Regions from separate parts of the Bradyrhizobium sp. cf659 genome, predicted to be linked through region 1. Evidence: riboswitches for the same ligand, from Rfam matches in the RefSeq annotation. Region 1 holds a riboswitch; the other holds the start of a gene.
What was found. Region 1 has a riboswitch for S-adenosylmethionine ahead of metX (homoserine O-acetyltransferase MetX). Riboswitches for the same ligand answer to the same signal wherever they lie in the genome.
Positions count from the first base shown of each region.

Region 2: it holds a riboswitch for S-adenosylmethionine, as region 1 does, so the genes downstream of both, BM118_RS15210 (O-succinylhomoserine sulfhydrylase) here and metX (homoserine O-acetyltransferase MetX) in region 1, are expected to answer to the same signal.

Region 1 covers NZ_FOQJ01000003.1:591,617-607,673, forward strand. Annotated here, with positions in the region: gene BM118_RS16845 (carboxymuconolactone decarboxylase family protein) at 1-67, opposite strand, end outside; gene BM118_RS16850 (TIGR02302 family protein) at 250-2,184, shown strand; gene BM118_RS16855 (DUF4175 family protein) at 2,172-3,326, shown strand; gene BM118_RS16865 (response regulator) at 3,609-3,983, opposite strand; gene BM118_RS16870 (MJ0042-type zinc finger domain-containing protein) at 4,031-4,909, opposite strand; gene ftsE (cell division ATP-binding protein FtsE) at 5,089-5,748, shown strand; gene BM118_RS16880 (cell division protein FtsX) at 5,741-6,709, shown strand; gene BM118_RS16885 (YdcF family protein) at 6,851-7,555, shown strand; gene BM118_RS16890 (lysophospholipid acyltransferase family protein) at 7,578-8,351, shown strand; gene BM118_RS16895 (gamma-glutamylcyclotransferase) at 8,348-8,959, opposite strand; gene BM118_RS16900 (DUF2125 domain-containing protein) at 9,070-10,254, shown strand; gene BM118_RS16905 (prephenate/arogenate dehydrogenase family protein) at 10,373-11,308, opposite strand; gene hisC (histidinol-phosphate transaminase) at 11,305-12,402, opposite strand; gene BM118_RS16915 (chorismate mutase) at 12,435-13,283, opposite strand; SAM riboswitch at 13,499-13,578, shown strand; gene metX (homoserine O-acetyltransferase MetX) at 13,672-14,874, shown strand; gene metW (methionine biosynthesis protein MetW) at 14,889-15,551, shown strand; gene BM118_RS16930 (saccharopine dehydrogenase family protein) at 15,699-16,057, shown strand, end outside.
Region 2 covers NZ_FOQJ01000003.1:239,187-255,243, forward strand. Annotated here, with positions in the region: gene phoB (phosphate regulon transcriptional regulator PhoB) at 2-709, shown strand; gene BM118_RS15165 (GcrA family cell cycle regulator) at 962-1,471, opposite strand; gene BM118_RS15170 (aspartate aminotransferase family protein) at 1,928-3,136, shown strand; gene argF (ornithine carbamoyltransferase) at 3,136-4,059, shown strand; gene BM118_RS15180 (Hsp33 family molecular chaperone) at 4,312-5,319, shown strand; gene apaG (Co2+/Mg2+ efflux protein ApaG) at 6,637-7,029, opposite strand; gene BM118_RS15195 (OpgC domain-containing protein) at 7,228-8,475, shown strand; gene BM118_RS15200 (SGNH/GDSL hydrolase family protein) at 8,475-9,254, shown strand; gene BM118_RS15205 (SGNH/GDSL hydrolase family protein) at 9,267-10,250, shown strand; gene BM118_RS15210 (O-succinylhomoserine sulfhydrylase) at 10,398-11,585, opposite strand; SAM riboswitch at 11,660-11,739, opposite strand; gene BM118_RS15215 (2'-deoxycytidine 5'-triphosphate deaminase) at 11,850-12,956, shown strand; gene BM118_RS15220 (hypothetical protein) at 13,081-14,133, shown strand; gene BM118_RS15225 (MATE family efflux transporter) at 14,363-15,808, shown strand; gene BM118_RS15230 (hypothetical protein) at 15,950-16,057, shown strand, end outside.

The DNA.
Region 1 (16,057 bases):
TGACATAGGCTTCCCCCAGCACCGCTTTGCGGACTTCCAGGCCCTTGTCGTGCATCTTCTTGTCCATGGCGTTTCCTTCGTTTCCCTTTTTGCTTGTCCCTTGGATGGCGGCGCGGAAATTACGGGGTTGCGGCGGGCCAGTCACGTCCTCGTGTTATGCGGGAAAAGGGGGCTCTCCCGTACAGGAACGGATGCCTCAGTGCTGCCGTTGTGATACGCTCTTCTTTACCGGGCAACCTGGAGAGCTGATTGAACGGCGTCACCCCCGACCCGTCAGACCCGATCCGCGATGGCGACGCTCTGTCGCGGCTGAAGCTGGCGCAGGCCCTCGATCGGGCCAGATATGCCATCGCGTGGGAGCGTGCCTGGCCGAATCTGGCGCGGCTTCTGACCGTCGTCGGCCTGTTCCTGGCGTTGTCCTGGGCCGGTCTCTGGCTGGCGCTGCCGTTCCTTGCCCGCGCCATTGGTCTCGTCGTTTTCGCCGGCGTCGCGATTGCCGCCCTGTTCCCGCTGGTTCGCTTCCGCTGGCCGAGCCGCGAGGAAGCTTTGCGCCGGCTCGACCGCGGCTCCGGCATCCGTCACCGCCCGGCCACCACGCTCACGGACACGCTGACCTCGCAGGACCCGGTCGCGAAGGCGCTGTGGCAGGCGCAGCGCGAGCGTACGCTGGCCTCGCTCAAGCGCATCCGTGCCGGTCTGCCGCGCCCGCGGCTCGCTCTCCACGATCCCTGGGCGCTGCGTGCGCTGGTCATGGTGATGCTGGTTGCGACCTTCTTCGCCGCCGGCAACGAGCGCGCGATGCGGCTCGGCGCGGCCTTCGACTGGAACGGCGTGCTGGCGCCGACCAACGTTCGCGTCGATGCCTGGGTCACGCCGCCGCTCTATACCGGCAAGCCGCCGGTGATCCTGTCGGCCGCCAACAAGGAGGCCGCGGCGCTGCCCGCCGGCGGCCCGCTCGCCGTTCCCGCCGGCTCGACCCTGATCGTGCGCTCCTCCGGCGGCAGCCTGGATGTCGCGGTCTCCGGCGGCCTCAAGGAGGTCGCCCCCACCGAAGCCACGCCCAAGGGCACCAACGAGAAGCATTTCGCCATCACCGGCGACGGCACCGCGCATGTCCGCGCCCCCTCCGGCCAGCCGCAATGGGCGTTTGCGGTAACGCCGGACCGCCCGCCGACGATCGCGCTGGCCAAGGATCCGGAGCGCCAGGCGCGCGGTGCGCTTCAGCTCTCCTACAAGATCGAGGACGATTACGGCGTCACCGGCGCCGAAGCGCAATTTGGCCTGCGCTCCGCCGATGCCAAAGATGGCAGCAAGGACGCCGATACCAAGGCTGCCGCACGGCCGCTGTTCCAGCCGCCGCAATTCCCGCTGGTGCTGCCGAATGCGCGCACCCGCAACGGCGTCGGCCAGACGGTGAAGGACCTCAGCGAGGATCCCTATGCCGGCGCCGACGTCACGCTGAGGCTCACCGCCAAGGACGAGGCCGGCAACGAGGCCCGAAGCGAACCCTTCAACATGCGCCTGCCCGAGCGGCTGTTCACGAACCCGCTCGCGCGCGCGCTGATCGAGCAGCGCCGCATCCTCGCGCTCGACGCCAACAAGAATTCCGACGTCTACGCCGCGCTCGACGCGCTGATGATCGCGCCCGAATTGTTCACCCCGGATGCCGGCTGCTACCTCGGTCTGCGCAGCTTGGCGCTCCAGCTCGAGGCGGCCCGCACCGACGACGCGATGCGTGACGTGGTGGCGAGCATGTGGGCGTTCGCGGTCACCATCGAGGACGACGGTGTCGCCGGCAGCGTCAACGCCGCGCTGCGCTCGGCGCAGGATGCGCTCAAGCGGGCGCTGGAACGCGGTGCCAGCGAGGACGAGATCCGGGTGCTGACGCAAAAGCTCCGCGAGGCCATGGCCGGCAAGGTGCGCGACCTCGCCCGGCGCGCCGAGCAAAATCCGCTGGGACCCCGGCAGCCGTTCCCGGCGGAGGTCCAGCTCATCCTCGACAAGGCCGTCGAGCTGCGACAAAAGACCCAGCACGCGACGCCCGACCAGCTCGAGGAGCTGGCGCAGCAGCAGGACGCTTTGCGCCAGCAGCTTCAGGCCTATCGCAAGTCGGCGAGCAACCGGGCCAAGGCGGGGGACGACGGGGCCAACCAGTTTACGCGGGACCGGAAATGCGGAAGCTAGCACGCGTGCCAGTCTTGAAGGCGATGTCGATCGCCTGCCTCGCCTTCCTGTTGGGAGGCCTCCCGTCCGTCGCTGCCCAGCAGGATCAGGATCCCGATGCGCTGCTCGATAGCGCGGAAAAGGCGATGCAGGATGCCGGCGATAACCTCCGGCAGAAGGAGTCCGGGCGCAGCCTGAGCAACCAATCCGACGCCATTCAGAAGCTCGAGGAGTACAAGCGCGCGACGGAAAGAAACCAGTCCTCCAATCGCGATCGCTCCGTCATCACGCAGCGGGATCTGGACGATCTCCTGAAGCAGATCGAGAAGGCGGCGCGCGAAGGCAATCGCGAGGCGGCGCAGCGCATGCTCGAGCAGCTGGCGCAGATCATGGAAAATCTCCAGATGGCGCAGCCCGGCCAATCCGGCGACAGCGACATGGAGCAGGCGCTCAACGAGCTCAGCGACATGATCCGCAAGCAGCAGCAATTGCGCGACAAGACCTACAAGCAGGGCCAGGATTCCCGGCGTGACCGCTCGCGCGGCAAGCCGCAGGGCGACCAGTCGATGTCGGACCTCCAGCAGGACCAGCAGGCGCTGCGCGACCGGCTGAAGAAGTTGCAGGACGAGCTCGCCAAGCGCGGCCTCACGCAGAAGGGACAAAAGGGCCAGAAAGGGCAACAGGGGCAGAAAGGTCAGCAGGGCGATCAGGGACAGCCCGGCCAGGATGGCGATCAGGACGGTGACCAAGGCGATGATGACGGCAGCCTGGACACCGCCGACGGTGCCATGGGCGATGCCGGATCAAAGCTCGGCGAGGGCAATGCGGATGGTGCCGTGGACTCGCAGGGCAAGGCTCTCGAAGCCTTGCGCAAGGGCGCGCAGAAGATGGCCGAGGCGATGCAGCAGGGCGATGGTGACGGGCAGGGCGATGGTCCGGGCAACCGGGCCGGCCGCCAGCAGAGCGGCGGCAATCAGACCGATCCGCTCGGTCGTCCGCTTCACGGCCGCGAGTACGGCGACGACTACACGGTCAAGATCCCCGGCGAGATCGACGCCCAGCGCGTCCGCCGCATCCTCGAAGAACTCCGCCGCCGCCTGGGCGATACCTCGCGTCCGCAGATCGAGCTCGATTATATCGAGCGGCTGCTGAAGGATTTTTGAGGCGATACCCCAACTATCTCCCCAATGTCGTCCTGGCGAAAGCCAGGACCCATTACCCCAAGGAGCGGTTTGGCGAAGACTCGTCGCCCGGTACGGCTATCGATTCCTGGAAGATAGACCTCGCGGTATGGGTCCTGGCCTTCGCCAGGACGACACCGTGTATGCAGGACGATAATCGCGTAACGGCAGTGCCGTAGCCTGGATGAGCGAAGCGACATCCGGGACGACTCTCCCCGCATGTCGCTTCGCTCATGCGGGCGACAAGCGCTGAAGTGACCGCCGCTACCCCTTCTTCGCCGCCAGCGCGTCCGCCACTGCGGTGCGGATGTCGGCGACCGAGAACGGTTTGGTCACGACGTCATGCACCAGCGCGTTGAGGTTCGAGGCGCGCTCGCGCTGGTCGGCAAATCCGGTCATCAGCAGAATGGTCAGGTCGGGGAAATCGCGCGCGGCGGATAGCGCCAGCGCGATGCCGTCCATGACCGGCATCTGGATGTCGGTGAGCAGCAAGTCGAATGCGCCGTCCTCGCGGGTCAGGATCTCCAGCGCCTCGGCGCCGTCCTGTGCGGTCACGGTCTGGTGCCCGTCCATGGCGATGGCGCGCGCCACCAGCTGGCGCATCGAATCCTCGTCGTCGGCGATCAAGATTTTTGGCATGGGACCAACCTTGGGACCAATCTCCCGTGCGGACCTTGCGAGCCTGATTACGCGCTGCCGCCGGCAATGTCGCGCCGGTTGAAGAAGCGAACGTCGATATTGCGGCCCTCCGGCGGAGGAGAGGCCAGGCGCGAGCGGAAGAAGGCCCGCTCGCCGGGCCGCAGCACGGTCTGCTCCAGCACCGTATTCCAAGCATAGATCTCAGCGCCTTGCGCGTCGCGCACCGCAAAGCGCAGCCGCGGGATGTCGAGCGGCTTCTTGCCCTCGCCGACGATGACGCCCTCGATCACCAGCACCTGCTTACCGTCAACGGTCTCGCTGGAGAGTTTGACGTCCTTGAAGGCCAGCCCGCGCAGGTTAACGTCGAGGCCGACCATCTTGTAGAAGGCTGCGGTCTGCGGCAGCAGCCGCACCATGTCGCCGCGCCAGACGATCAGGGCCAGCACCAGCGCGCCCATGGCGGCGCAGGCGGTCGGCAGGCCGAAATGGGACTTTCGCGGCGCCGCGGTGGGGGCTTGACGCCTCACCCGTGCCCCGCGCCGGCTGAACAGGCCGCGGAACCAGGACTGGTGCTGCGCGCCGGCGACCTCATCCTCGGCCTCCCGGGCCGCCGCCGACCATTCGTCCTCGGCTTCCTTGGCGTCCTCGTCCGGCCAGTCGCTGGCGATGGAAGGGCTGTCGACGACAGGCGTGTCGGTGGCGCCGTCGTCCTTGGCGTAGGAGTTCCACTGCTCGGCGAGGTCGGACTGGTCGTCGGCCTGGCTGGCTGCGGCCATGGCCGGGACGGACGCCTCCTCGATGGCATCCTCGGCATAGGCGACCCAGGTCTGCTTGCACCGGGAGCAGCGGACTGTCCGCCCGTTCGCCCCCAGGCTTGCAAGCTTGATGGCGTAGGATGTCGTACAATGGGGGCAGACGATATGCATGGACGAGCCTTGATGCATGAACGAGTCTTGACGATGCCAGGGTCGCGGAGACCCGGGCGTCCAGGATGCTACAGGGCGACCGTTAACGAACCGGAAACCATAACGGTCGCAAAAACCGTTGATCGCGTGTGGCGGAGCGTCGCGTCGCGGCCATCGCCCCCTCTCGAACGGAGCTGAGCTTGGTTCGGTTCGAAAATGTCGGATTGCGTTACGGTCTGGGGCCGGAGATCCTGCGCGACCTCAATTTCCAGATCCCGGCGCACTCCTTCCAGTTTCTCACCGGCCCGTCCGGCGCCGGCAAGACCTCGCTCTTGCGCCTGCTGTTCCTGTCGCACCGGCCGACGCGCGGCCTCGTCAACCTGTTCGGCCACGACATTTCGCAGCTCGGCAAGGACGAGATCGCTGACCTGCGCAAGCGCATCGGCATCGTGCTCCAGGATTTCCGCCTGCTCGATCACATGACGACCTACGAGAACGTCGCGCTGCCGTTCCGCGTCATGGGCCGCAGCGAGTCGAGCTATCGCAAGGAGGTCATCGACCTCCTGCGCTGGGTCGGACTCGGCGAGCGCATGGACGCGCTGCCGCCGATCCTGTCCGGCGGCGAGAAGCAGCGTGCGGCGATCGCGCGCGCGGTGATCTCGCGGCCGCAGCTTCTGCTCGCGGACGAGCCGACCGGCAGCGTCGATCCGACGCTCGGCCGCCGCCTGCTGCGCCTTTTCATCGAGCTCAACAAATCCGGCACCGCCGTCATCATCGCGACCCACGACATCGGCCTGATGGACCAGTACGAGGCGCGGCGGCTGGTGCTGCATCAGGGACGGCTGCACGTCTATGAGTAGGACCGACGATCGCGGCGTGCTGGTCGATCTCGGACAGGAGCGTCCGCAGCTTCCGGCCAAGGCGCGCAACATGTCGCCGATCGTGCCGCGCGCCTCGATCCACGGCCGCGCGCTGGTTGCCGTCGTCGCCATCATGACCTTCCTCGCCTCGATGACCACCGGTACGGTGCTGCTGGTCAGCGCCTCCGCCGCCGAATGGCAGTCGGATGTCGCGAGCGAGATCACCATCCAGATTCGCCCGCAGTCCGGGCGCGACCTCGAGCGCGACACCGCCGCGGTGACCGAAGCGATGCGCGCCCAGGCCGGCATCGTCGAGGTCAAGCCGTTCACCAAGGACGAGAGCGGCAAGCTGCTCGAGCCCTGGCTCGGCACCGGCCTGTCGATGGACGATCTGCCGGTGCCGCGCATGATCATCGCGCGCGTGCAGCCCGGCACGGCGCTCGATCTCGTCGCCTTGCGCGCCCGCGTGACGCAAGTGGCGCCAAGCGCCAGCGTCGACGATCACCGCGCCTGGATCGAGCGGATGCGCTCGATGACCAATGCCACCGTGCTCGCTGGTCTCGGCATCCTCGCGCTCGTCATCATCGCGACCATCATCTCGGTGTCGTTCGCCACCCGCGGCGCCATGGCGGCGAACCGCCCGATCGTGGAGGTCCTGCATTTCGTCGGCGCCGGCGATCGCTACATCGCCAACCGCTTCCTGCGCCATTTCCTCAGGCTGGGCCTGGAGGGCGGCGTGATCGGCGGCGGCGCCGCCATGCTGGTGTTCGGCTTCTCCGAGTCGATCGCCGGCTGGTTTTCGGGGACGCCCGTCGGCGACCAGTTCGCCGCCCTGCTCGGCACCTTCTCGCTGCGGCCCTCCGGCTATGTCGTGCTCGCGGTGCAGGCAGTCCTGATCGGCGCCATCACCGCCGTCGCCTCGCGCCAGACGCTGTTCGCGACGCTGAATGATGTGGATTGAGTGAAGTGTATGGTTGAGTGAAATGCTTGCCGCGGGCTCGCTGCTTTCCCTTCTTCCCTTGTGGGAGAGGGTGAAGAAACCGGACTCCACTTCGCCTCAAAACGTTTTAAAATCATCCGGGGAAGGGATTACCGACATCGCATGACCTCGCCGACCGACGATCGATCGCCGAAATTGCCGCGTGGCTGGCTGCGCGCAGCCGTGGTGTCGACGATCGCGTTCGCCTTCGTCGGCGCGGCGGCGGGCTTCATCGCGTTCCTGTCGCAATTGCGTGGCGCCGAGATCGTGCCGGACCGCAAGGCAGACGGCATCGTGGTCTTGACCGGCGGCTCCTCGCGGGTGTCGGATGCGATGGAGCTGCTGGCTGCCGGTTACGGCAGGCGGCTGCTGATTTCCGGCGTGCATCCGACCTCGACCGCAAGCGACATCTCGCGGACCCTGCCGGAGAACCAGTCCTTCATGACCTGCTGCGTCGACCTCGACCGCACCGCGCTCTCGACCCGCGGCAATGCGGCGGAGGCGCGCCGCTGGGCGCAGGCGCGCCGCTTCAAATCGCTGATCGTGGTGACCTCGAATTATCACATGCCGCGCGCGCTGGTGGAATTCTCGCACGCGATGCCGCAGACGATTCTGATCCCGTTCGCCGTGGTCGGCGACAAATGGCGCGAGGAGCCGTGGTGGGCCTCGGCGTCCACCTTGCGGCTGCTGCTGTCGGAATATGTCAAGTACATTGCGGCCGAACTCAGGGTGCGGCTGGAGGATTTCGGGATTGACCTTTCGCCCGAAGTATCGGAGCAGCCTCCCGGGATGCAGCCGAAGCGGCCCGCCACTGCACAGGCCAATTGATCGGCAATTGATCGGATCGTCGATGTTCTTGATTTTCCTGCGCTCGCTCCTGTTCAACGTGCTGTTCTATGCCGTGCTGGTGTGTCTCGCGATCGTGGCGCTGCCGACCTTTGCGATGCCGCCGCGCGCCATGCTGACGGTCGCGGAATGGTGGGCGAAGGCGACGCTGGTCCTGATGCGGGTGATCTGCAACATCAAGGTGGAATTCCGCGGGCAGGAGAAGATCCCGAAGGGGCCGCTGGTGATCGTGGCAAAGCATCAATCGTTCTGGGAAACCTTCGTGTTGCCGGGGTTCTTCGACCGCCCGATCTTCATCCTCAAGCGCCAGCTCATGCAGATTCCGGTGTTCGGTCAGTTCCTGGTCAAGACCGGGATGATCGCGATCGATCGCAAGGCCGGCGTGAAGGCGCTGCTGGACATGACGCGGCGGGCGCGCGCGGCGGTGCGCAGCGGCCGCCAGCTCGTGATCTTTCCGGAGGGCACGCGCCGCGCGCCGGGCGCGCCCCCCGACTACAAGACCGGCTTTGCGCAGATCTATTCGTCCTGCGGCGTGCCGTGTCTGCCGATCGCGCTCAATTCCGGCCTGTTCTGGCCGCGCCGCACCTTCATGCGCTATCCCGGCACGCTGGTGGTGGAGTTTCTCGATCCGCTGCCGGCGGGCCTGCCGAAGGACGAGTATCTCTCCCGCGTGCAAACGGCGATCGAAGAGGCGACCGGCCGCCTCGTCGAAGCGGGCCGCAAGGAGCAGGAGCAATTGATCGGTTCGGCACCGAGCTACGCGCCGACCGGCAGCTAGCGACTTTCGCGGTCTTCGCTCGGAGCCGGCGCGTGCAGGGAATGCGCTTCCCCATGCAGCATGGTCGCGAGCTGATGCAGTTGCGCGTCGCGAAAGCCTTCGGCCTCGATCGCCTTCACCGTCGCGGTCACGTAGTCGCGGTTGGCCCCGGACTGGCCGTGACCCTGGAGCACGTGGCGATGTTGATCGGCGAGCGACAGCCGGCCGGCATATTGCGCATGGCCGCGGTCGACGACATAAGCGAGTGCGGAGACGCGCTGCCGCGCATCGTTCTCCAGCCACACCGAACGCATCACCTCGCGATAGACCGACGTCACCTGCTCGCGTTCCCGCAAATAGGCGACGACGTCGGCGCGGTCCTTTTCGGCGACGCGGAAGGCGATACCGCGACAGGCGCCGCCGCGATCGAGCCCGAGCACCAGGCCCGGCTTCTCCGGCGTGCCGCGATGCACGAAGGAATAGACGCAGAGCGCACGATGCTCGCCGACCAGCCGCGCCGGGACGCGCTCCCTAAATTCGAAGCCCGGCCGCCACATCAGCGAGCCATAGCCGAACACCCAGAGGTCGCCCTTGGCTGTCGTGACGGAGGGGAGGGTGATTTCCGACATGGCGGGCACGGCTACCAGAACCGCGCCTCCAAGCGAAGTGAATTCTCCGCCTTTCGTCGCAGCCGAACCTCGCTTACATTTGCCATCATCTGAGGTCAAAGGGTCGCCGCATGTCCAATCTGACCGTTGCCGCAGGCCGCCGCCCCCGTTGGGGCCTTTTCATCGCACCCATTCTCCTCCTGATCCTCGCCGTCGCGTGGAGCTGCTTCTGGTTCTATGCCGCTTCGCAGGCCGAGATCGCCGCGGACGCCTGGCGCGCGCAGGAGGCCAAGTCCGGCCGCATCTATGATTGCGCCAAGCGCTCGATCGCGGGCTTCCCGTTCCGCTTCGAGGTCCAGTGTTCCGGTGCCAGCGTCGCCCTGGTCTCGCAGAACGCGAGCAAGACGCCGTTCACGGCCAAGCTCGACAACATCCTGGTCGTCGCCCAGGTCTACGATCCCAAGCGCGTCATCGCCGAATTCTCCGCGCCGGCAACCCTCACCGACGGCGTTACGCAAAACACCTTCGTGGTGAACTGGAGCAAGGGCCGTAGCAGCGTGGTCGGCCTGCCGGCGGTGCCCGACCGCGCCTCCATCGTGTTCGACGATCCCGTCATCAACCGGCTCGACGGCAGCGTGCAGGTGCCGCTCGCGCGCGCCAAGCAGGTCGAGTTGCACGGGCGCCTCGCGGACGGATCGCCGTCCGATCATCCCGTGATCGAGACCGTGCTCCATGTCGCGCAGGGCAGCATCCAGGGCGTGCACCCCTTGCTTGCCGAGCCGTTCGAGGCGGACACGCGCGCCAAGGTCACCGGCCTCTCCGACCTCACGCCAAAACCTTGGCCGCAGCGCTTCCGCGAGATCCAGGCCGCCGGCGGCCATATCGAGATCGTGCAGTCGCGGATCCAGCAGGGCGAGATGATCGCGGTCGCAGCCGGCACGCTCGGACTCTCGGCCAATGGCCGACTCGACGGCGAATTGCAGATGACGGTGACGGGCCTCGAGCGGGTGATCCCGGCGCTCGGCATCGAGAAGATGCTGGAAGAGGGCGTGCCGCAGGCAACCCTCGACCGCGTCGCACCCGGCGTGAAGTCGCAGGATCTCAACAATCTGTTCGGCGCGCTCGATCGCGCCGTCCCCGGCCTCGGCAAGGTCATCAAGCAGAACGCCAATGCCGGCGTTGCCGCCGGCATCAATTCGATCGGCACCGAGAGCACGCTGGAAGGCAAGAAGGCCCGCAGCTTCCCGCTGAAATTCGTGGACGGCGCCGTGCTGCTCGGCCCGGTCAAGGTCGGCCAGATCCCGCCGCTGTATTAAAACCTCTCTCGTCATTCCGCGGCGATGCGTAGCATCGAACCCGGAATCCATTTCACCGCGTGCGCCGTGGCCCAATGGATTCCGGGCTCGCCCTTCGGGCGCCCCGGAATGACAGGAGCTACGGCTTCTTCAGCGCCGCATGCGGCCGGCCGAAGTCGGGCGCCGCCGAATCCTGGCCGATCTCGACGATGCCGCGACGGATGGCGCGGGTACGGGTGAAGTGGTCGAACAGCGCCTCGCCGTCGCCGCGCCGGATCGCGCGGGTGAGTTTTGCCAGATCCTCGGTGAAGGTGCCGAGCATCTCCAGCACGGCCTCCTTGTTGGCGAGGAAGACGTCGCGCCACATCGTCGGGTCGGACGCTGCGATGCGGGTGAAATCGCGGAAGCCGCCGGCAGAGAACTTGATCACTTCCGATTCCGTCACTTGCTGCAGCTCGTCGGCGGTGCCGACGATGGTGTAGGCGATCAGATGCGGCAGATGGCTGGTGATCGCGAGCACGAGATCATGGTGATCCGGCGTCATCACCTCGACCTTGGCACCCATCGCCGCCCAGAAGGCGCGCAAGCGATCGGTGGCCGACGCGTCGACGCCTTCCGGTGGGGTGAGGATGCACCAGCGGTTGATGAAGAGCTCGGCGAAGCCGGAGTCCGGGCCCGAGTGCTCGGTGCCGGCCACGGGGTGTGCCGGCACGAAATGAACGGTCTTCGGCAGATGCGGCGCCATGTCCCTGACGATCGCGCCCTTCACGGAGCCGACGTCGGAGACGATCGCGCCGGGCTTCAGATGCGCGGCGATCTCCTGCGCCACCGGTCCGCAGGCGCCGACGGGAATGCAGAGGATGACGAGATCGGCATCCTTCACGGCCTCCACATTCGTCGCCACGACCTGGTCGACGATGCCGAGCTCGAGCACGCGGGCGCGCGTCTTCTCCGAGCGCGCGGTGGTGACGATCTCGCCGGCCAGGCCCTGGAGCTTCGCAGCGCGCGCGATCGAGCCGCCGATCAGGCCGAAGCCGATCAGGGCGACGCGCTGGAAATGCGGCTGTACGCTCATTTGCCGGCCATGAAGTCGCGCAAACCGTCGACGACGAGGCGGTTGGCCTCCTCGGTGCCGATGGTCATGCGCAGTGAATGCGGCAGGCCGTAGTTCTTCAGTGCCCGCAGCACGAGGCCCCGCTTGGTCAGGAAGGCATCGGCCTCGTCCGAGGTCCTGCCCTTGTCGGTCGGGAAGTGGATCAGCACGAAATTGGCGACGCTCGGCGTCACCTTCAGCCCGAGCTTGCCGATCTCCTCGGTGAGCCAGTTGCGCCAGGTCTCGGTGAACTGCTTCGACATCGCCTGATGCGCGGTGTCCTCGATCGCGGCGACCGCGGCATACATCGCCGGCGTCGACACGTTGAACGGACCGCGGATGCGGTTGATCGCGTCGATGATGTGCTCGGGGCCGAACATCCAGCCGATGCGCAGCGCGGCGAGGCCGTGGATCTTGGAGAAGGTGTGGGTCACCACGGTGTTCTCGGTGGTGGCGACGAGCTCGATCCCCATTTCGTAGTCGTTACGGGAAACGTAGTCGGAATAGGCGGCGTCCAGCACCAGCAGCACGTGCGAGGGCAGGCCGGCGCGCAGGCGCTTAACCTCGTCGAACGGAATATAGGTGCCGGTCGGGTTGTTCGGATTGGCGAGCCACACCAGCTTCGTCTTCGGCGTCACAGCCTTGAGGATGGCGTCGACGTTGCAGGTGAAGTTGGTCTCCTGTGCGATCACGTTCCTGGCGCCGACCGCCATGGTCGCGATCGGATAGACCAGGAAGCCGTGCGTGGTCGAAATCGCCTCGTCGCCCTGGCTGAGATAGGTGTGGGCGAGCAGGTTGAGGATCTCGTCCGAGCCCGCGCCGCAGATGATGCGGTTGGGGTCGAGGCCGAAGCTGCGGCCGATCGCCTCGCGCAGCACGCGGGAGGTGCCTTCCGGATAGTCTTCCAGATGATCAGCCACGTTCTTGAAGGCCTCGATCGCCTTGCGCGAGGGACCGAACGGCGTCTCGTTGGCCGAGAGCTTGAACACCTTGCGGCCCGGTTCCGGCACCGGGCTCTTGCCGGGCGTGTAAGGCGCAATATCGAGAATGCCGGGGTTCGGCACGGGGCGGGACATCTTCAACTCCGGAATGGCAGGCGGCTCGTGACTTACGATTTCGACCCGGTCGGGGGCACCGTATAGCGCGTTGCGTGGCTGCCGACGAGGGCCGTGGAGCGCACCGAGGCCCCCGCCTCGATCAGGGCAGCCTTGATCTTGTCGATGCTGCTCGCGCCCGTGACCGAGACCAGCAGCGCCGCGCCGTCGAAGGCGGTATCGGGCACCGCCACGATGTCGGCGAGCGGCGACAGCGCCCGCGCGATCTCGGCATTCCACCCCGAGACACGCACGCTGAAGGTCTCCACCTCCGTCACCAGGGCGCTGTCGGCGACGCGCGAGATCGCGAACACGGGCAGCGCGGCCGGATGGTCGGCGCGCTCGACGAAAGGCATCCGCGCGATGATCTTCGGTGCGCCTTCGGCTTCCAGCTCCAGCCACCACGGGGTGCGGCTGGAAGTCGCCGAGACCAGCGCCAGATCGCCCTTGGATTTCGCCACCGCCTCGACCGCCGCCTGCGCGCTGAAATGCGCGACGTAAGGCACGGTGAAGCCGAAATGGAATCGCACGGAATCGCGCATCGCGGGCTCGCTCACCGAGATGTCGGCATGCACCGCGAACGGTGCCTGCACGTAAGTGAACGTCGCGATGATGACGCGCCAGATGCTCTCGACCGTGTCGAGCGGCAGGATGCCGCGATGGCGCTCCACGATCCGCCGCATCATGTCGGCCTCGCGCGCCGGCCGGAACGCAGAGCCGACCTCCTGGGTCTGCTTCACCTGGATCAGGCGGTCGATGATGTCGCCGCGCTGCATCAGGAGGCGATGCATGCCCTCGTCGATCGCGTCGATCTCCTTGCGCAATTCCTGCAGCGATGGTGGCGCGGGCGGACGTTGGGACATATCTGGCAAGTGCTGTTGAGAGGCGTTCCAATGCGGGTCGGCCAAGTAGATCAGTAAGGTCGGACCCGCTGCGGTCGATGTCTTGATTAGGCAGTCGGAGCGGCGAAAGCAAAGAGAAATGCAAAGGGAAATTGGGCCCTTTCGGCCGACGCGACAGGACGAATTTGGTTAATCCGGACCGTATCTTGACGAAAACCGTCCAAGCCGCTAAGTTTTGCCTGTTCCGTGGTCATTTGAGCCGGCCGGCTTGCAGCCACGTTAAAAAACTCGCTAAACAGGCCGGGGACGCTTCCGATCCCGGCCGAACCTATCGTTCAGGCCGGGTTTTTTATGGCCTGATGTCAGTGGCGGTCTGAAGTCCGATCGCAAACGAGGTCGATGGTCAGAGATGGTTGGCGTCACATCGCTTCCGAGTCCCGCGATCAGTGCCGATGAACGGTCGCATGAGGTGGATCATCCGAGCTCGCAGGTCGTGCATTTCGGCGCCGACCAGCCGCTGCGGCTCGACTGCGGCATAGATCTCACCCCGTTCCAGATCGCCTACCAGACCTATGGCGAGCTGAACGCCGATCGTTCCAACGCCATCCTGATCTGCCATGCGCTGACCGGCGACCAGCATGTCGCCAATGTGCACCCCGTCACCGGCAAGCCCGGTTGGTGGGAAACGTTGGTCGGTGCGGGCCGTCCGCTCGATCCGAGCCAATACTTCATCATCTGCGCCAATGTCATCGGTGGCTGCATGGGCTCGACCGGGCCTGCCTCGATCAATCCTGCGACCGGCAAGGTGTGGGGCCTGGATTTCCCGGTCATCACCATCCCCGACATGGTTCGCGCGCAGGCGATGCTGATCGACCGGCTCGGCATCGACACGCTATTCGCTGTGGTCGGCGGCTCGATGGGCGGCATGCAAGTGCTGCAATGGACGGCGGCCTACCCCAAGCGCGTGTATTCCGCACTGGCGATTGCCTGCTCGACGCGGCACTCGGCGCAGAACATCGCCTTTCACGAGCTCGGCCGCCAGGCCGTGATGGCCGATCCCGACTGGCACAATGGCGGCTATGCCGATCACGGCATCCATCCGCATCGTGGGCTCGCGGTTGCACGGATGGCGGCGCACATCACCTATCTCTCCGACGCCGCGCTGCATCGCAAGTTCGGCCGGCGCATGCAGGACCGCGATCTGCCGACCTTCTCGTTCGACGCCGACTTCCAGGTCGAGTCCTATCTGCGCTACCAGGGCTCGTCCTTTGTCGAGCGCTTCGACGCCAACTCCTATCTCTATCTGACGCGCGCGATGGACTATTTCGACATCGCCGGCGACCATGGCGGCGTGCTGGCGAAGGCGTTCACCGGCATCAAGACGCGCTTCTGCGTGGTCTCCTTCACCAGCGACTGGCTGTTTCCGACCTCGGAATCGCGCGCGCTGGTGCATGCGCTGAATGCGTCGAGCGCGCGGGTGTCGTTTGCCGAGATCGAGACCGATCGCGGCCATGACGCCTTCCTGCTCGACGTGCCCGAATTCTTCGACATCGCCCGCGCCTTCCTGGAATCGGCAGGCAAGGCGCGCGGACTCAACGGCAAGAACAGCTAACGAGGGTGGCCAGGATGTCAGTGCAGGAAGTGCTGCCGCTGGGCGGCCTTGACTCGGAGCGATCAGGTCATTTTCGCGCCGACCATCTGCTCGTTGCCGAAATGGTCAAGCCGGGCTCGAAGGTGCTCGATGTCGGCTGCGGCGACGGCGACCTGCTCCAGCTTCTGGAGACCCGCGGCATCGACGGCCGCGGCATCGAATTGTCGCGCGAGGGCGTCAACCGGTGCGTCGCCAAGGGCCTCGCGGTGGTGCAGGGCGACGCCGATACCGACCTCGTGAACTATCCCGATGATGCCTTCGACTACGTGATCCTGTCGCAGACGCTCCAGGCGACGCGGCAGCCGCGTGTGGTGCTGGAGAATCTGCTGCGCATCGGTCGCCGCGCCATCGTGTCGTTCCCGAACTTCGGCTTCTGGAAGATGCGGCTCCAACTCCTGATCGGCGGCCACATGCCGCGCACCGAGAACCTGCCGGCGACCTGGTACGACACCGCCAACATCCACTTCTGCACCATCAAGGATTTCGTCGAGCTCTGCGACGAGATCAACGTCAAGATGGAACGCTCGGTGGCGCTCGATCTCTATGGCCGCCCGGTGCCGCTGAACCTGCCCTGGTGGGTGTGGAACATGTTCGGCGAGCAGGGGGTGTTTCTGCTGACACGCGGCGGAGGGAAGTAATCCCTCCGTCATTCCGGGACGGCACGACGTCGAGCCCGGCTGCGGACGCACGCATCCGCGTGACCGCGAGGCTTTGCCGTTGACGCAGGTCAACCTTCCCAAGGCACCGGGCATTAGGCTTGTTCGGCGTGGGTGGGTCGAACGGGCATGCATCAGGACATTCTCATCATTGGCGGCTATGGCGTCGTTGGTCGCCGCATCGCGCTGGACCTCGCTCCGGACTATCCGGAACGGATCGTGGTCGGTGGCCGCAATCTGACGCGTGCCAACGCGTGTGCCGTCGAGATCGGACATGGCGTTCGCGGCCGCGCGATCGATATTCTCGATCCTCAATCGATCGCCGCAGCGCTGAAAGGCGTGACCGCCGTGATCAGCTGCATCGATCAGCCTGGCCGCACGGTGTTGCATGCGTCGATCGCTCGCGGCCTCGCATACACGGACATCACGCCGCATCTGACCGAGCTTGGGCGTGGTGCGGCCTATGAGAGCATTGATGCGGCCGCTCG
Region 2 (16,057 bases), 350 kb from region 1:
CATGGGCGCACGCATTATGGTGGTTGAGGACGAGGAAGCTCTCACCGAGCTTCTCCGCTACAACCTCGAAGGCGACGGCTATGACGTCGAGACGGTGATGCGCGGCGACGACGCCGACACCCGCCTCAAGGAACACATCCCCGATCTGATCGTGCTCGACTGGATGCTGCCGGGACTGTCGGGCATCGAGCTGTGCCGGCGGCTGCGGACCCGGCCCGAGACCAAGCAGCTGCCGATCATCATGCTCACCGCGCGCGGCGAGGAGAGCGAGCGGGTGCGGGGCCTTGCGACCGGCGCGGACGACTACATCGTCAAGCCGTTCTCGGTGCCGGAGCTGCTGGCGCGCGTGAAGGGCCTCTTGCGGCGCGCCAGCCCCGAGCGGCTCGCCACCGTGCTCGCCTATGGCGACATCGAGCTCGATCGCGACAAGCGCCGCGTGGCGCGCTCGGGCCGGCCGATCGACCTCGGCCCGACCGAATATCGCCTGCTGGAGTTCTTCCTGGAGCATCCCGGCCGCGTGTTCTCGCGGGAGCAGCTGCTCGACAGCGTCTGGGGCCGCGACATCTACATCGACGAGCGCACCGTCGACGTCCATATCGGCCGCCTGCGCAAGCTGCTCAATCTCGGCCGCGAGCAGGATCCCATCCGCACCGTCCGCGGCGCCGGCTACGCGCTGGATGATCGTTTTGCGAAGGCGGAGCAGACGTAAGTCAGGGCGAGTTGGTCTGGCGAGCTGTCGCCACGATATCGGTGTCGTCCCGGCGAAGGTCGGGACCCATAACCCCAAGGCGCAATTGTTTGTGCGAGAAGGGTAACTCCGAGCCCCTGTAACCACACCTGCTGGTGGTTATGGGTCCCGGCCCCCCGTGCGCAATTGCGCACTCGGCCGGGACGACATCGGAGTATGTCGAGCCGTCATCGCGTGACGGCGCCGTCTTTGCAATCAGCTAGATCCGCGAACTCACCGCGAGGGCTTGGCCGGAGCGCGCCGGCGATCCGCGGCCGGCTGATACGCCACGCGCGAGTGCTGGGCGCAGTAGGGCAGGCCCGACAGCGCCCTGCCGCCGCAGAAGAAGAAATCCGGGCTCGAGGGATCGCCGACCGGCCAGTGGCAGGTCGCCTCGTTCAGCTCCAGCAGCGACAGCCGCTGGCTCATCGGCACCACGTTGTCGTAGGTGACCGGCTCGGCCTCCACCTCGACCTCGAAGGCCTGCGCCAGCGCGGTGTTGCCGCGCGCAATGGGGCGGCTGACCCGCATCATGTGCTGCGCGGGGCGCGCCTTGCGCGGCCGCGGAGCCGCCGATGAGGGGCTCTTGGCGCGGCCGGACAGGCCGAGCCTGTGCACCTTGCCGATCACGGCATTGCGGGTCACGTTCCCGAGCTCGGCTGCGATCTGGCTGGCCGACAATCCGGCCTCCCAGAGCTTTTTCAACTGCTCGACGCGATCGTCGGACCAGGTCAAAACCGTCATTGCACCCTTTCCCTCGCCGTGCGGCTGCCATCCTGGCGCCTCGCGGCGAATGCCTAAGCCTCGAAAAAACCCGTGCCGTCAGAATCCCTTAAGGCTCGCCGGGCGCACCAGATGCGCCCGAACGTTTACGCCGGTACATGAGGACTTAGAGGATCAGAACTGCTGCACGAGATGTCGTATCTGACAAGCCAAACGCTACAATATGGCGTGACTCACGCGCAAGAGTCCGCCGACTCGCTTCCACATGTTCCGTGGCCAAAATCCCGCAAATTCGGCACCGCAAGACTACGGATTCAGCGTTTCGCGAGGCTTTCGGGCGGCATTGACACCCGGTTCACCAGGCCTAAGATAGTGGCGCGTGCCGCCCTTAAAAGGCGGCACGTTTCGTTTTCCGGGCCGGTCAATGGTGCGTTGCGCAATGCACGCTCACACCGTCCGCAACATCAAGTGACCGTCATGACTAACAGCGCAGCACCGCATTTGCTCCCCGTTTTCGCCAGGGCCGACCTCGGTTTCGAGCGCGGAGAGGGCTGCTGGCTGATCGCGACCAATGGCGATCGCTATCTCGATTTTACTTCCGGCGTCGCGGTGAACGCGCTCGGCCACGCCCATCCCGCGCTGGTCAAGGCGTTGCAGGAGCAGGCGACAAAACTCTGGCACATGTCGAACCTGTTCCAGAGCCCGGACGGCGAGAAGCTCGCCGTGCGCCTGTGCAATGAGAGCTTCGCGGACTTCGTGTTCTTCTGCAATTCCGGCGCCGAAGCGCTGGAGGGGGTGATCAAGCTGGTCCGCCATCACCACTTCTCCAAGGGGCATCCGGAACGCTACCGCATCATCACCTTCGAAGGCGCCTTCCACGGCCGCACGCTGGCGACGCTGGCCGCAACGGGATCTGCAAAATATCTCGAAGGTTTTGGTCCGCCGATGGATGGCTTCGATCAGGTGCCGCATGGCGACATCGAGGCCGTCAAGAAGGCAATCGGTCCGCAGACCGCCGGCATCCTGATCGAGCCGATCCAGGGCGAGGGCGGTGTGCGATCGGCGACGTCAGGTTTTCTCAAGGCGCTGCGCCAGCTCTGCGATGAGAAGGGCTTGCTGCTCGCCTTCGACGAGGTGCAGACCGGCATGGGCCGCAGCGGCGATCTCTTCGCGCACAGGCGCACCGGCGTCACGCCTGACGTGATGTCGCTGGCCAAGGCGCTCGGCGGCGGCTTTCCGATCGGCGCGGTGCTGGCGACCGCGGAGGCGGCGGCCGGCATGGGGCCCGGCTCGCACGGCTCGACCTTCGGCGGCAATCCGCTGGCGATCTCGGCTGCGAACGCCGTGCTCGACGTCATGCTCAAGCCCGGCTTCTTCGACCACGTGCAGAAGATGTCGCTGCTGCTCAAGCAGAAGCTTGCTTCCGTGATCGACCGTCATCCCGACATCGTCAGCGAGGTGCGCGGCGAGGGACTCCTGATCGGCATCAAGGCCGTGGTGCCATCAGGCGATCTCGTCGCGGCGCTGCGCGACCAGAAGCTGCTCACGGTCGGCGCCGGCGACAATGTCGTGCGTTTCCTGCCGCCCCTGATCGTCACCGAAGCCGAGATCGAGGACAGCGTCGGGCGGCTCGAACGCGCCTGCGCCGCGATCTCGTCCAGTCAGACCAAGCGGGCGGCAAGCTGATGAGCAAGTCGCCGAAGCACTTCCTCGACATCAACGAGCTCCCGCTGTCGGAGCTCAAGAGCATGCTCGACGCCTCCTCCGCCATGAAGGCGAAGCAGAAGGCGCATCAGCCGGTGAGGCCGCTCGAAGGCAAAACACTGGCGATGATCTTCGAACGTCCCTCCACGCGTACGCGCGTCTCGTTCGACGTCGCCATGCGCCAGCTCGGCGGCGAGCCCATCATGCTCACCGGCGCCGAGATGCAGCTCGGCCGCGGCGAGACCATCGCCGACACCGCGCGGGTGCTGTCGCGCTATGTCGACGCCATCATGATCCGCATCCTCAACCACGACGCGCTGCTGGAGCTTGCGGCCAACGCGACCGTGCCCGTCATCAACGGTCTGACCCGGCGCTCGCATCCCTGCCAGGTGATGGCCGACCTCCTGACCTACCAGGAGCACCGTGGCCCGATCGAGGGCCGGACGGTGGCCTGGACCGGCGACGACAACAACGTGCTGGCGTCCTGGGCGCATGCCGCCGAGCGCTTCAAGTTTCAGCTCAACGTCGCAACGCCTCCGGAGCTGGCGCCGAAGAAGGCGATGCGCGACTGGATCAAGACGTCAGGCGCGCCGATCATGCTCGGCACCGATCCGGAAGCCGCCGTGCGCGGCGCCGATTGCGTCGTCACCGACACCTGGGTGTCGATGGGCGACAAGGAAGGCGAGCACCGCCACAACGTGCTCAAGCCGTACCAGGTCAATGCCAAGCTGATGTCGCTGGCCAAGCCCGACGCGCTGTTCATGCACTGCCTGCCCGCCCATCGCGGCGAGGAAGTCACCGACGAGGTGATCGACGGCCCGCAATCGGTCGTGTTCGACGAGGCCGAAAACCGCCTGCACGCGCAGAAGGGCATTCTGGCCTGGTGCTTCGACGCGGTGAAGTGAGGCGGCGCTGCCCGGCGGGCGCCTCACATGCAACTGTCGTCCTGGCGAAAGCCAGGACCCATTACCACCGGCTTTTGTTTGGCGAAGATCGGCAATTGTCATCTCGCGCGACAATTCCTGCTTGGGGTTATGGGTCCTGGCTTTCGCCAGGACGACACTGAGTTTGCCGTGCCTGCATACGTCCATTCTGCATGCCGGATGCAGCCGCAGCCCCCCTTCCATTTCCCACCCACGGACCCCAGATAGACGGCCATGGTTTCCCAATCCCCTGACATGAAAACCGGGCCTGAAGGCCCGGTTCGCGCACCATCGGCAGTTCCGATCGACGACGCCGTGCTGCCGTACGAGGTCGACGCGCTCGACGTGCGCGGCCGGCTGGTGCGGCTCGGTCCGGCGCTCGACGATGTCCTGACCAAGCACGATTATCCCGCTGCCGTGGGCAAGCTGCTCGGCGAGGCCATCGTGCTGACCACGCTGCTCGGAACGGCGCTGAAATTCGAGGGCCGCTTCATCCTCCAGGCCCAGACCGATGGTCCGGTGTCGTTCCTGGTCGTCGACTACATGGCGCCGGATCGCCTGCGCGCCTATGCCCGCTTCGACGCCGCGCGCCTCGGTGAGATCAGGGATTCCGGCACGCTGCTCGGCCGCGGCCATCTCGCCATGACCATCGACCAGGGCCCCGACATGAGCCGCTACCAGGGGCTGGTCGCGCTCGACGGCGGCAGCCTCGAAGACGCCGCCCACGAATATTTCCTGCGCTCCGAGCAGATCCCGACGCGCGTGCGTCTTGCGGTCGGCGAGGAGTGGCGCTCGAACGACGGCGGCAAGCATCGCTGGCGTGCCGGCGGCATGCTGATGCAGTTCCTGCCGAAGGCGCCGGAGCGCGCGCGGCAGGCGGACCTGCATCCCGGCGATGCGCCCGAAGGCGCCGAAATGCACAGCGTCGCTGAAGACGACGCCTGGGTCGAGGCACGCTCGCTGATCGAGACCGTCGAGGACGTCGAGCTGATCGATCCGGAGCTGTCCGGCGAGCGGCTGCTCTACCGCCTCTTCCACGAACGTGGCGTGCGCGTGTTCAATCCGCTGGTCCTGAAGGCGCAATGCTCCTGCTCGCGCGACGCGGTCGCCTCGATGCTGAAGAGCTTTTCGCCGGACGATCGCGCCGCGATGGTCAAGGACGACAAGGTCGTCGTCACCTGCGAGTTCTGCTCGTCGGTGTACGATTTCACGCCGGATGAGGCGGGCGTGGAGGACGCGTAGACTCCTACCTATCCTCTCTCATTGCGAGCGCAGCGAAGCAATCCAGAACTGTATCCGCAGAAAGACTCTGGATTGCTTCGCTGCGCTCGCAATGACGATGTGGAAGCAACGCGCACCGCTCCGTCACCGTCACCCTGAGGCGCTCGCCTCTTCGGCGAGCCTCGAAGGGCGACGGCCCGGCTGCATCGGGGCCGTTCATCCTCCGAGGCTCCCCATGGGACGCGTTGCGTCCCTGTCTCGCACCTCCAGCGACAACGGCTTCGCCGTTGCGCGGGGATGACGGAACTGGCGAGGGCGTGCCTGTGTCGTCCGCTGTCAATCGGCCTGCGCGAAAATATTCCGCTTTACCGAAATTCGGATTTGTCGTATGTATCGCCGATCCCGGCTCATCCTTGAGGGGCGATCTTGTGTCGTCACTGTCGCGAGCCGGGCTTGCGGTGGACGCGGCAGCGTCGGACGCGAGAGTTGCGGGCAGGGCGGATTGCTCTCCGTGAGCCCAAGACCTCGTGCCAGACGAGCGGCGCTGTCAGGTTCGTCTCGCCAGCAGGTTTCCGGCTCCGTCGACAGGGCTAGAAAAACCGCAGCGAAATGGCGAGCCGTGCGTACGGCAAAACCGTGTGGTCCTGGCCGTCGTTGCTACGGTCAAGCTCTTGCGGAGGCGGCAGTCGCGTCAACCGGCGCGGTGCCGGTGAATTCCGCGAAGGCGAGGGAGGCCAGAAGGAACTCGGCTCCCGGGAGAGCACGGCATAAGCCGTCCAACCACTGCGCAGGGTGTGCGGTTTCTTCTGCGCACCACCTCGCGCAGCAGACCGCGGGTGCCAGCCGGCACCCGGCCTTCCCTGCGCCCTCTTGGCTTCAGAGGGTGGAGCGACGAAGCAAAACTCGGGCGAAATCCGCCGCGAGGCTGCGAAGGCGTGTCTGCGACTACACACTCGCTGTCATCGCCCGCGAAGGCGGGCGATCCAGTATTCCAGAGGCGGTTGTGATGGAGCCGAGAGGCTGCGGCGTACTGGATTCCCCGCCTTCGCGGGGAATGACAGTGCCATCTGGAGAACCAGCCCACACCTCATACTCCGTCATTGCGAGCGTAGCGAAGCAATCCAGACTGCCACCGCGGAAAGATTCTGGATTGCTTCGCTGCGCTCGCAATGACGGGATTGGGGGAAGCTGCGCGCCAGGAACTCGGACATCGTAGGGTGGGTTAGCCCTGCAGATGCGCGAAGCGCATCTGCCCGGCGTAACCCACCTCTTTGGTTTCCGTGTGCAGAGAGAAGTGGTGGGTTACGCCTGCGGCTAACCCACCCTACGGCACCGCCCCTAATTCAACACCCGCTTGTTGTCCGGGCTATCCAGCGAAAACGTCGGCACGTCGATCTCGAAGCGTTCGCCGCTCTCGCTGACCATGAGGTAGCGGCCGGTCATGAAGCCAGAGGCGGTCGAGAGCGGCACGCCGGAGGTGTATTCGAAGCGCTCGCCGGGGGCCAGGGTCGGCTGCTCCCCGACCACGCCCTCGCCCTTCACCTCCTGCTGCCGGCCGGTGGCGTCGGTGATGATCCAGTGCCGCGTCTTGAGCTGCACGGTCTCCTCGCCGGAATTGGTGATGACGATGGTGTAGGACCAGAAATAGCGGGAGCGGTCGGCCGACGACTGTTCCGGAACAAAGTTCGGCTCGACGGTCACTTCGATCTGGCGGGTCACGGCGCGGTACATGGCTGCCATCATAGCGAAAACCCGGCCGGGAACCAAACGCCGCAGGCGGCTTTCGCGACATCGAACCGCCAGAATTCGCGGAGAAGTACACCCCCAGGGAAGACACCCTTATGTGATCTGGCCGCTTTGCGAGACGACGGCCGGACCGGTACACTCCTTTTTTAACGTCGCGATTTGCGCGAGGGTTTTTTGGCCCCGATGACCATTGCCGACCAAGTGACGGGATCGACGATCGCGGGAGCAAAGCCTGTGGACGCAAAGCCGCGTGCGGCCGCGCCGGCCATCTCGCTGCCCGCCATCGGCGAGCGCGAGCTCCGGCTCGACCTGTTCCGCGGCCTCGCGCTGTGGCTGATCTTCATCGACCATCTGCCGACGAGCCTGCTGACCTGGTTCACGATCCGCAATTACGGCTTCAGCGACGCCACCGAGATCTTCATCTTCATCTCCGGCTACACCGCCGCCTTCGTCTACGGCCGCGCGATGCTGGAGAGCGGCGTCGTCATCGCCACCGCGCGCATCCTGCGCCGGGTCTGGCAGATCTATGTCGCCCACGTCTTCCTGTTCACGATCTTCCTCGCCGAGATCTCCTACGTCGCGACCAGCTTCGAGAACCCGCTCTACACCGAAGAGATGGGCATCATGGACTTTCTCAAGCAGCCCGACGTCACCATCGTGCAGGCGCTGCTGCTGCGCTTCCGTCCCGTCAACATGGACGTGCTGCCGCTCTACATCGTGCTGATGCTGGCGCTGCCCTTGATCCTGTGGTCGATGAAGTGGAAGCCCGATGTCACGCTCGGCCTCTCGGTCGTGCTCTACGCGGTCACCTGGGAATACGACCTCTACTTCTCCGCCTATCCGAACGGCTTCTGGGCGTTCAATCCGCTGGCCTGGCAATTGCTTTTCGTCTTCGGTGCATGGTGTGCGCTCGGAGGTGCGCGGCGCATGTCGCGTATTCTGGCTTCACCGGTGACGATGTGGATCGCGATCGCCTATCTCGCGGCGGCGTTCTACGTGACGCTGACCTGGTACCTGCCGCAGCTCTCGCATCTGATGCCGAAGCGGCTCGAGCAGTGGATGTATCCGATCGACAAGACCGATCTCGACGTGTTGCGCTTCACGCATTTCCTGGCGCTGGCCGCGCTCACCGTGCGCTTCCTGCCGCGGGACTGGCCGGGGCTGAAATCGCCCTGGCTGCGGCCGCTGATCCTGTGCGGCCAGCATTCCCTGGAGATCTTCTGCCTCGGCGTCTTCCTGGCCTTCGCCGGTCATTTCATCCTGGCCGAGGTCTCCGGCGGCGCCGTCATGCATGCGGTGATTAGTCTCTCCGGAATCCTGATCATGTGGGGCGTCGCCTGGGTGATTTCGTGGTACAAGCGCGTAGCTGACAAGAGCGGTGCGAAAACCAAAAACGCCGTCGGCAACGCCGATATGGCGGGAGGGGGCTGATGAAGGCGAAGGTTCTCCTGAGCCTGATCCTGCTATGTGGTGGCCTCGCCGCGCCTTCGGCGCGCGCGGACGATGCTACGTCGGCCGCTCCGGCCGCACCCGCAGCCTGCGAATTGCCGTCCTATCTGCTCACCAGCGAAAGCCAGCTTCCCAAGGTCGCCGATGCCATCAAGGCCGGCAAACCGCTCGAAATACTGGTCATCGGCAGCCGCTCGACCACGATTCCGGCCTCCGAGGACGCTTCCTATCCGGCGCGCATGCAGGCCATTTTGAAGGACAAGCTGCCGCCGTCGGAACCTGTGCACGTCTCCGTAGAAATACAGAGCAAGAAGACGGCAGAGGAGGCGGCCGCCAGCTTCGTTAAGCTGATGGAAGCAAAAAGGCCTACTTTGGTCATCTGGCAGACCGGGACCGTGGATGCTATCCGAGCAATCGATCCCGACGATTTTCGCGGCGCGGTGACCGAAGGGGTTTCCGCATTGCAAAATGCAGGGGCTGACGTCGTGTTGATGAACTTGCAATACAGCCCGCGTACCGAAACCATGATCTCGGTGCCGCCCTATCTCGACAACATGCGAGTGGTGGCACAGGAGCACGACATCCCGCTGTTCGACCGTTTCGCGATCATGCGGCAGTGGAACGATCAGGGTCAGTTCGACCTGTTCAGTCCGTCCCGCGGGCCTGAGCTGGCGAAACAGGTCCATGATTGCCTTGGCCGGGCGTTGGCACAGTTCGTGATCGAAGCTGCTCATCTGGGGCCGACCCAGCAGCAAAATTGAGGTCTAGCGTTAATGAGTTCTCTCCGCCCTTTTCGCCTGACAGCATGGCTGGCTGCGCCCGCGGCGGCGCTTCTGGTGCTGACGCCCGTTTCGCAGTCGCGCGCGCAGGCGCAGGCCGCGCAGGCGACGCCCGCGCAGTCGAATAATCCTGCTTCCGCTTCGCCCTCCCAGACCACCGTCGCCGCGACGTCCCCCGAACAGCGCGGCCTCACCGCGCGCGCCATCGACAAGGTGAAGCAGGTCGCCAAATCTGCCGGCGACGTCTTCAACCGCGTCCCCTGCCTGCCGCCGAAGGGCGGCTCGAAGGCGATGGGTTCGCTGCCACATGTCGCGAACAAGCTCGTCGCCGGCAAGCCTGTCGTGATCGTCGCATTCGGCTCGTCGTCGACCGCCGGCTATGGCGCGAGCTCGCCCGATTTCAACTATCCGAACCGTCTCGCCGCGCAGCTGCGCCGGCAATATCCGACCGCCGACATCACCGTCATCAATGCCGGCGTCGGCGGCGAGGACGCGCCCGAGATGATGAAGCGCCTCCAGAAGGAGGTGATCGACGTGCATCCGGATATGGTGATCTGGCAGGTCGGCACCAACGCCGTGCTGCGCAATCTCGATCCCGGCGACACCGCCAAGATGGTCGAGGACGGCATCTCCCGCATCCAGGCCGCCGGCGGCGCCGATATCGTGCTGGTCGATCCGCAATATTCGCCGGCCGTCAACCAGCGCAAGGAGAGCGCCGGCAAGATGGTGAAGCTGCTCGGCAAGGTCGCCGAGCTCCGTCACGTCGGCATCTTCCCGCGCTTCGAGGTGATGCGCGACTGGCACGAGAACCAATCGATCCCGGTCGAGAGCTTCGTCATCGCCGACGGCCTGCACATGAACGATTGGGGCTACGCCTGCTTCGCCCAGCTCCTCGGCGACGACATCATCCGCTCCGTCGGCCAGATCAGGCTCGGAGTCAACGTGCCCGGGGATGTGCGGGCGTACCGGCCGATGTAGGCTCGGTGCCGTAGGGTGGGTTAGGCGAAGCCGTAACCCACCATGCATCAACGATTGCGGAACGAAGTTGGTGGGTTACGCCGAGCAGATGCGCTTCGCGCATCTGCAGGGCTAACCCACCCTACGAGTGCGAGTGCATGGCTCCTCTCACGCCTTCTCCAGCGCCGCCGTCAGATCCTCGATCAGATCGTCCGCATGCTCGAGCCCCGCGGAGAAGCGGATGAAGCCCTCGCTGATGCCGAGCGCGGCGCGGTCTTCCGGCTTCAGGCGCTGATGCGTCGTGGTGGCCGGATGCGTGACCAGGCTCTTGGCGTCGCCGAGATTGTTCGAGATCTTCGCAAGCTTGAGCTCGTTGAGCACGCGGAACGCGGCCGCCTTGCCGCCCTTGACCTCGAAGCCGACCAGCGTCGAGCCGCCGCGCATCTGCTTCTTCACCAGCGCTGCCTGCGGATGATCGGCGCGGCCGGGATAGATCAGCCGCGAGATCTTGGGATGGCTCGCCAGCACCTCGGCGATGCGGGCCGCGGTGTCGGTCTGCGCGCGCACGCGCACGGCCAGCGTCTCCAGGCCCTTGAGCAGAACCCAGGCGTTGAACGGCGAGATCGACGGCCCGGTCTGGCGCATGAAATTGTGGAGGTGCTCGGCGATGAAGGCTTCCGAGGACAGGATGATGCCGCCGAGGCAGCGGCCCTGGCCGTCGATGTGCTTGGTCGCGGAATAGACCACGACGTCGGCCCCTAACGCGAGCGGGCTCTGCCAGATCGGGGTCGCGAACACGTTGTCGACGACGAGCCGCGCCCCGCCCTTGTGCGCGATCTCGGCGATCCCGGGGATGTCGAGCACGTCGAGCGTCGGATTGGTCGGGCTCTCCAGGAAGAACGTCTTGGTGTTCGGTCGCAACGCCCGCTGCCACTGGTCGAGATCGAGGCCGTCGACCAGCGTGGTCTCGATGCCGTAGCGCGGCAACAGGTCCTGGATGACGTAGAGGCACGAGCCGAACAGCGCGCGGGAGGCAACCACGTGGTCGCCGGCCTTCAGCGGCGCCAGGATCGCGGTCGTCACCGCGGCCATGCCGGTCGCGGCCGAACGCGCCGCCTCGGCGCCCTCGAGCTCGATCATGCGGCGCTCGAACATCGCGATGGTCGGGTTCGAATAACGCGAATAGATGAAGCCGGGATCCTCGCCCTTGAACCGCGCCTCGCACTCCTCGGCGCTGTTGTAGACGTAGCCCTGGGTCAGAAACAGCGCCTCCGACGTCTCGCCAAATTGCGAGCGCAGGGTGCCGGAATGGACCAGGCGGGTTTCGGGACGGTAAGCAGCAGGCGACTTCGACATAGGTACCTCCGACATGACCGTCTCGTCGAAAACGGTCACAAAAAAACCGGCCTGGATATATCCACGGGCCGGGATCACAGAGGTCCCCGGCCTGTTTAGCGACTTATTTAACGTGGCTGCAAGCCGGCCGGCTCAAATCACCACGGGATAAGTGATGCTCATATTCCGCAATGGCCTTTCCGTCAAGGCGTCCATCGGATAGCCGTAAAAGGCTAGTATTTCCCACATGTCCGGCTGCGTTTGACCCCTGACGAGGACCCCCGGTTGAGTTTCACGATTGCCGCCGACGCCAATGGCATCCTGCCCGACCGCATGATCGCGGCGATGGCGGAGGGCGGCCTCATCCTGCCCGCCTACGATTTCGTCGAAAGCCAGATCCAGCCGGCGAGCCTCGATTTGCGCCTCGGCGACATCGCCTATCGCGTCCGTGCCAGCTTCCTGCCCGGTCCCGGCGCCACGGTGGCCGAGCGTATCGACGAGTTGAAGCTGCACGAGTTCAGCCTCGCCGACGGCGCGGTGCTGGAGACCAACTGCGTCTACATCGTGCCGCTGCTGGAAAGTCTCGCGCTGCCGCCGGAGATCGTCGCGGCCGCGAACCCGAAGAGCTCGACGGGCCGGCTCGACGTCTTCACCCGCGTGATCGCCGACGGCACCCGCCGCTTCGACATGATCGGCGCCGGCTATCACGGTCCGCTCTATGCCGAGATCAGCCCGAAGACGTTTCCGGTGCTGGTGCGCGAGGGCTCGCGCCTGTCGCAGGTGCGCTTCCGCACCGGTGACGCCATCCTCAATGCCGACGAGCTCGATGCGCTGCATGCGTCCGAGCGCCTCGTCGATATCGACGATGCCGATCTGTCCGGCGGCGTTGCCGTCTCCGTCGATCTCTCCGGCGAGAAGGGAAGCGGCTTCGTCGGCTACCGCGCCAAGCGCCACACCGGCGTGGTCGATGTCGATCGCCGCTCCGGTTACGCGGTCGAAGACTTCTGGGAGCCGATCTCGGCCCGTCCCGACGGCAGCCTGATCCTCGATCCCGGCGAGTTCTACATCCTCGCCTCGAAAGAGGCCGTGCAGGTGCCGCCCGACTTTGCCGCTGAGATGGTGCCGTTCGATCCCCTGGTCGGCGAATTCCGCGTGCACTATGCCGGCTTCTTCGATCCCGGCTTCGGCTATGCCGGCGCCGGCGGGCTGGGATCGCGCGCCGTGTTAGAGGTGCGCTCGCGCGAGGTGCCGTTCATCCTCGAGCACGGCCAGATCGTCGGCCGTCTCGTCTACGAGAAGATGCTGGCCCGCCCCGACGCGATGTACGGCCAGCGCATCGGCTCGAATTACCAGGCGCAGGGCTTGAAGCTCTCGAAACATTTTCGGGTGTAGCCACATCCCCCGCCGTCAATACTGGATCGCCTGCCTTCGCGGGCGATGACGCCGAGCTTGTGGCGTGTTGCGCCGCCCCATCCGCGATGACACACTCCCGCAAAACAACAAGCCGGGAGTGAACATGACCGCCGCAGCCGACTCCGCGCAGGAAGCCCAATGGAAGCGCTGGCGCGCGGTCGCCGATCTGTATCACGCCTACTTCACCGGCCTCATCCTGACCGTGGTCACGCGGCGCGGCACGGCGGATGCCGCGGAGTTCGTCTTCCGCGTGTTCCGTCGCCAGCAGCAGGAGCGCTTCCTGCCGGGGCTTGAGAAGCTCGGCCTCAGCCATCTGCCGCCGGCGGTCGCGGCTGCTCAATATCACTATCTCTCCAACTGGATCGGCGGCGTACATGTCGAATACATGTATGAGAGCGACGTTAAGGCCTGGATCCGCTATCCGCCGCCGCGCTGGATCTGGAAGGGCACCGCGATCTGCGGCGTGCCGGGCGAGGTCTCTCGCGCGATGCTGCGCGGCTGGCACGCCAACAATGGCGTCGCGCTCGGGGATCTGCGCCTCGGCTTCGTCTGCACCAAGCAGAGCGTCGACGGCCAGGATGGGCTCGAAGGCTATTACCATCAATACGACCATCCGCTCGAGCTCGACCAGCGACTGGTGTTCGCGCGGCACCTCGAAGCGCCGCTGTTCGACGCGAAGACCGCGCCGGCGCTGCCGGTCGCGAGCTGGCCGAAACCGCGGCTGGAAAAAGCCTACCGCAACTACGCGATGGAATATGTCCGCACCGCCGCGCCCGTGATGGTGCAGCTGTTCGGCCCGGAGGACGCCGGCTATCTGCTGCATCTCACCGGCAGGCTGATCGGGATGCAGTATTTCGACGAAGTCGCGGCGGCGCTCGCGATGAGCCGCGGCGGCGCGAGGGAATTCGCATCGTTCCTGGACGCGTTGTTCGCCGCGCAGGATGATGCCGCCGAGACGGCGCAGTCGGAAGGCACCTTCGAAATCCGACAGCAGAGCTGGAAGCTGATGGACGACGTCGCTGATTATCACGGCGCCTGCGCCAAGGTGCTGGAGGGATTGTTCGAAGGGCTGGCTGCGGGGTGCGGGCGGCACATCGGCGTGCATATACGGCCGGCGGCAGGCGGGCGGCCGCCGCTGGTCTGGACAATCGAATAGTCGACGGTGTCGCCGCACGCTTCGCCTCTCCCCGCGTGCGGGGAGAGGGAGAAGAGCCGCAATTCCACCCACTGAAATGCGCTGCCGCAGGGCACGCCTGCATCAGGCGCAGGAGGAATCGCTACGCGCCGTGCTAACAAGCCTCTCGCCGCGCCTTATGCGCGAAGAAATTTATTGGCACACCTAGTCATTGCCGCGCCGCAAATGGCGCTCGTGCCCGGGAGAGGACATGTCCGACATCGCCGAAATCCCGGTCGATGAACAAGAACGCCCGCTGCCGCCGCCCCCGCGTCCCGTGAAGAGCGCGCTGGTGGACGGGCCGATCCTGCGCACGCTGCTCTCCCTCGCCTGGCCGAACGTGATCGCGCTGTCGGCCGGCACCTGTACGGTGATCGCTGAGACCTCCTATATCGGCCGGCTCGGCGTCGAGGCGCTGGCCGCGATGGCGCTGGTGTTTCCGACAGTGATCCTGACCATGACGATGTCGGGCGGCGCCATGGGCGGCGCGGTGGCCTCCGCCATTGCTCGGGCGCTTGGCGCCGGCGATCGCGAGCGCGCCGGCACGCTCGCAGCGCATGCGCTGCTGATCGGCATCAGCTTCGGTCTCGTTTTCATGCTGGGCATGCTGATCTTCGGACCCAGGGTGCTCGAAATGCTCGGCGGCCGCGGCGATGTGCTCACGCATGCGATCGCCTACACGCAGGTGTTTTTCGGCGGCGCCGTGCTGCCCTGGCTGCTCAACACCATGGCTGGCGTCTTGCGCGGCACCGGCAACATGAAGCTGCCCTCGTTCCTGATCCTCAACTCCGCGGCCTGGCAGATCCTGCTCGGCGGCACGCTCGGCCTCGGGCTCGGGCCGGTGCCGCAGTTCGGCATGCGCGGCGTCGCGGCCGGCGCGTTGATCGCCTATTCCTTCAACATCTGCATCATGGGCTGGTACCTGTTCTCAGGACGCGCGCGGATCGCACCGAAGCTGCGCGGCTTGCGCATCCAGTGGGCGATGTTTTTCGACATCCTGAAGGTCGGCGCCATCGCCTGCTTCTCGCCGCTGCAATCGGTGCTGACGATCTCGATCTTCACCCACATGCTGGCGAAGTTCGGCACCGCGATCCTCGCCGGCTACGGCATCGGTGCGCGGCTCGAATTCCTGCTGACCTCGATCGCTTTCTCGTTCGGCATCGCCTCGGTGCCGATGGTCGGCATGGCGGTCGGCGCCGGCCGCATCGCGCGTGCCCGGCGCATTGCCTGGATCGCGGGTGCGAGCGCGTTCGTCGCCGTCGGTGCGCCGGCATGTCTCGTCGCGCTGTTCCCCGATCTCTGGGTGAACATCTTCACCGACAGCGCGACCGTGCGCGCGACCAGCCACCAATATCTGTCGACGGTGGCGCCGTTCTACGCCTTCATCGGGCTCGCCTCGACGATGTATTTCTCCTCGCAAGGCGCGGCCAAGGTGATCGGCCCGGTGCTGGCGCAGACCGCGCGGCTGACCTACATCTCGGCGACCGGCTGGTGGCTGTCGACGCATGAGGCCACCGCGCAGAGCTTCTTCTGGCTGGCCGCGAGCTCGATGGTCGTGCTGGGCCTGCTGTCGTGCTCCAGCGTGGTGGTGACCCGCTGGGGCCCGCGCGTGAGCAAGTCCGCAATCAAGCCGGCTCTTTCGGCCGCGGCCGATTAAGGCGCGCGCCGGATTTTTGTTTCTGAATGTTTCCATCGGTTACCTGGCAATGCCGGGTAACCGAAGCTGCGCCATGCCGAAGGCTCCGCGCCAGCTCCTGGCGACAACTTCGCCGCGAGTCCATCAGCACGGAAAGCCACCATGACCTCGATTTCGGCGCTCTCCTCCCACCATCACCGGCCATCGCCGTTGCAGCGGCTGCAGGATGAACTGCAAGCGGAAGTCAGTTCCGGCGCGATCAGTTCGTCC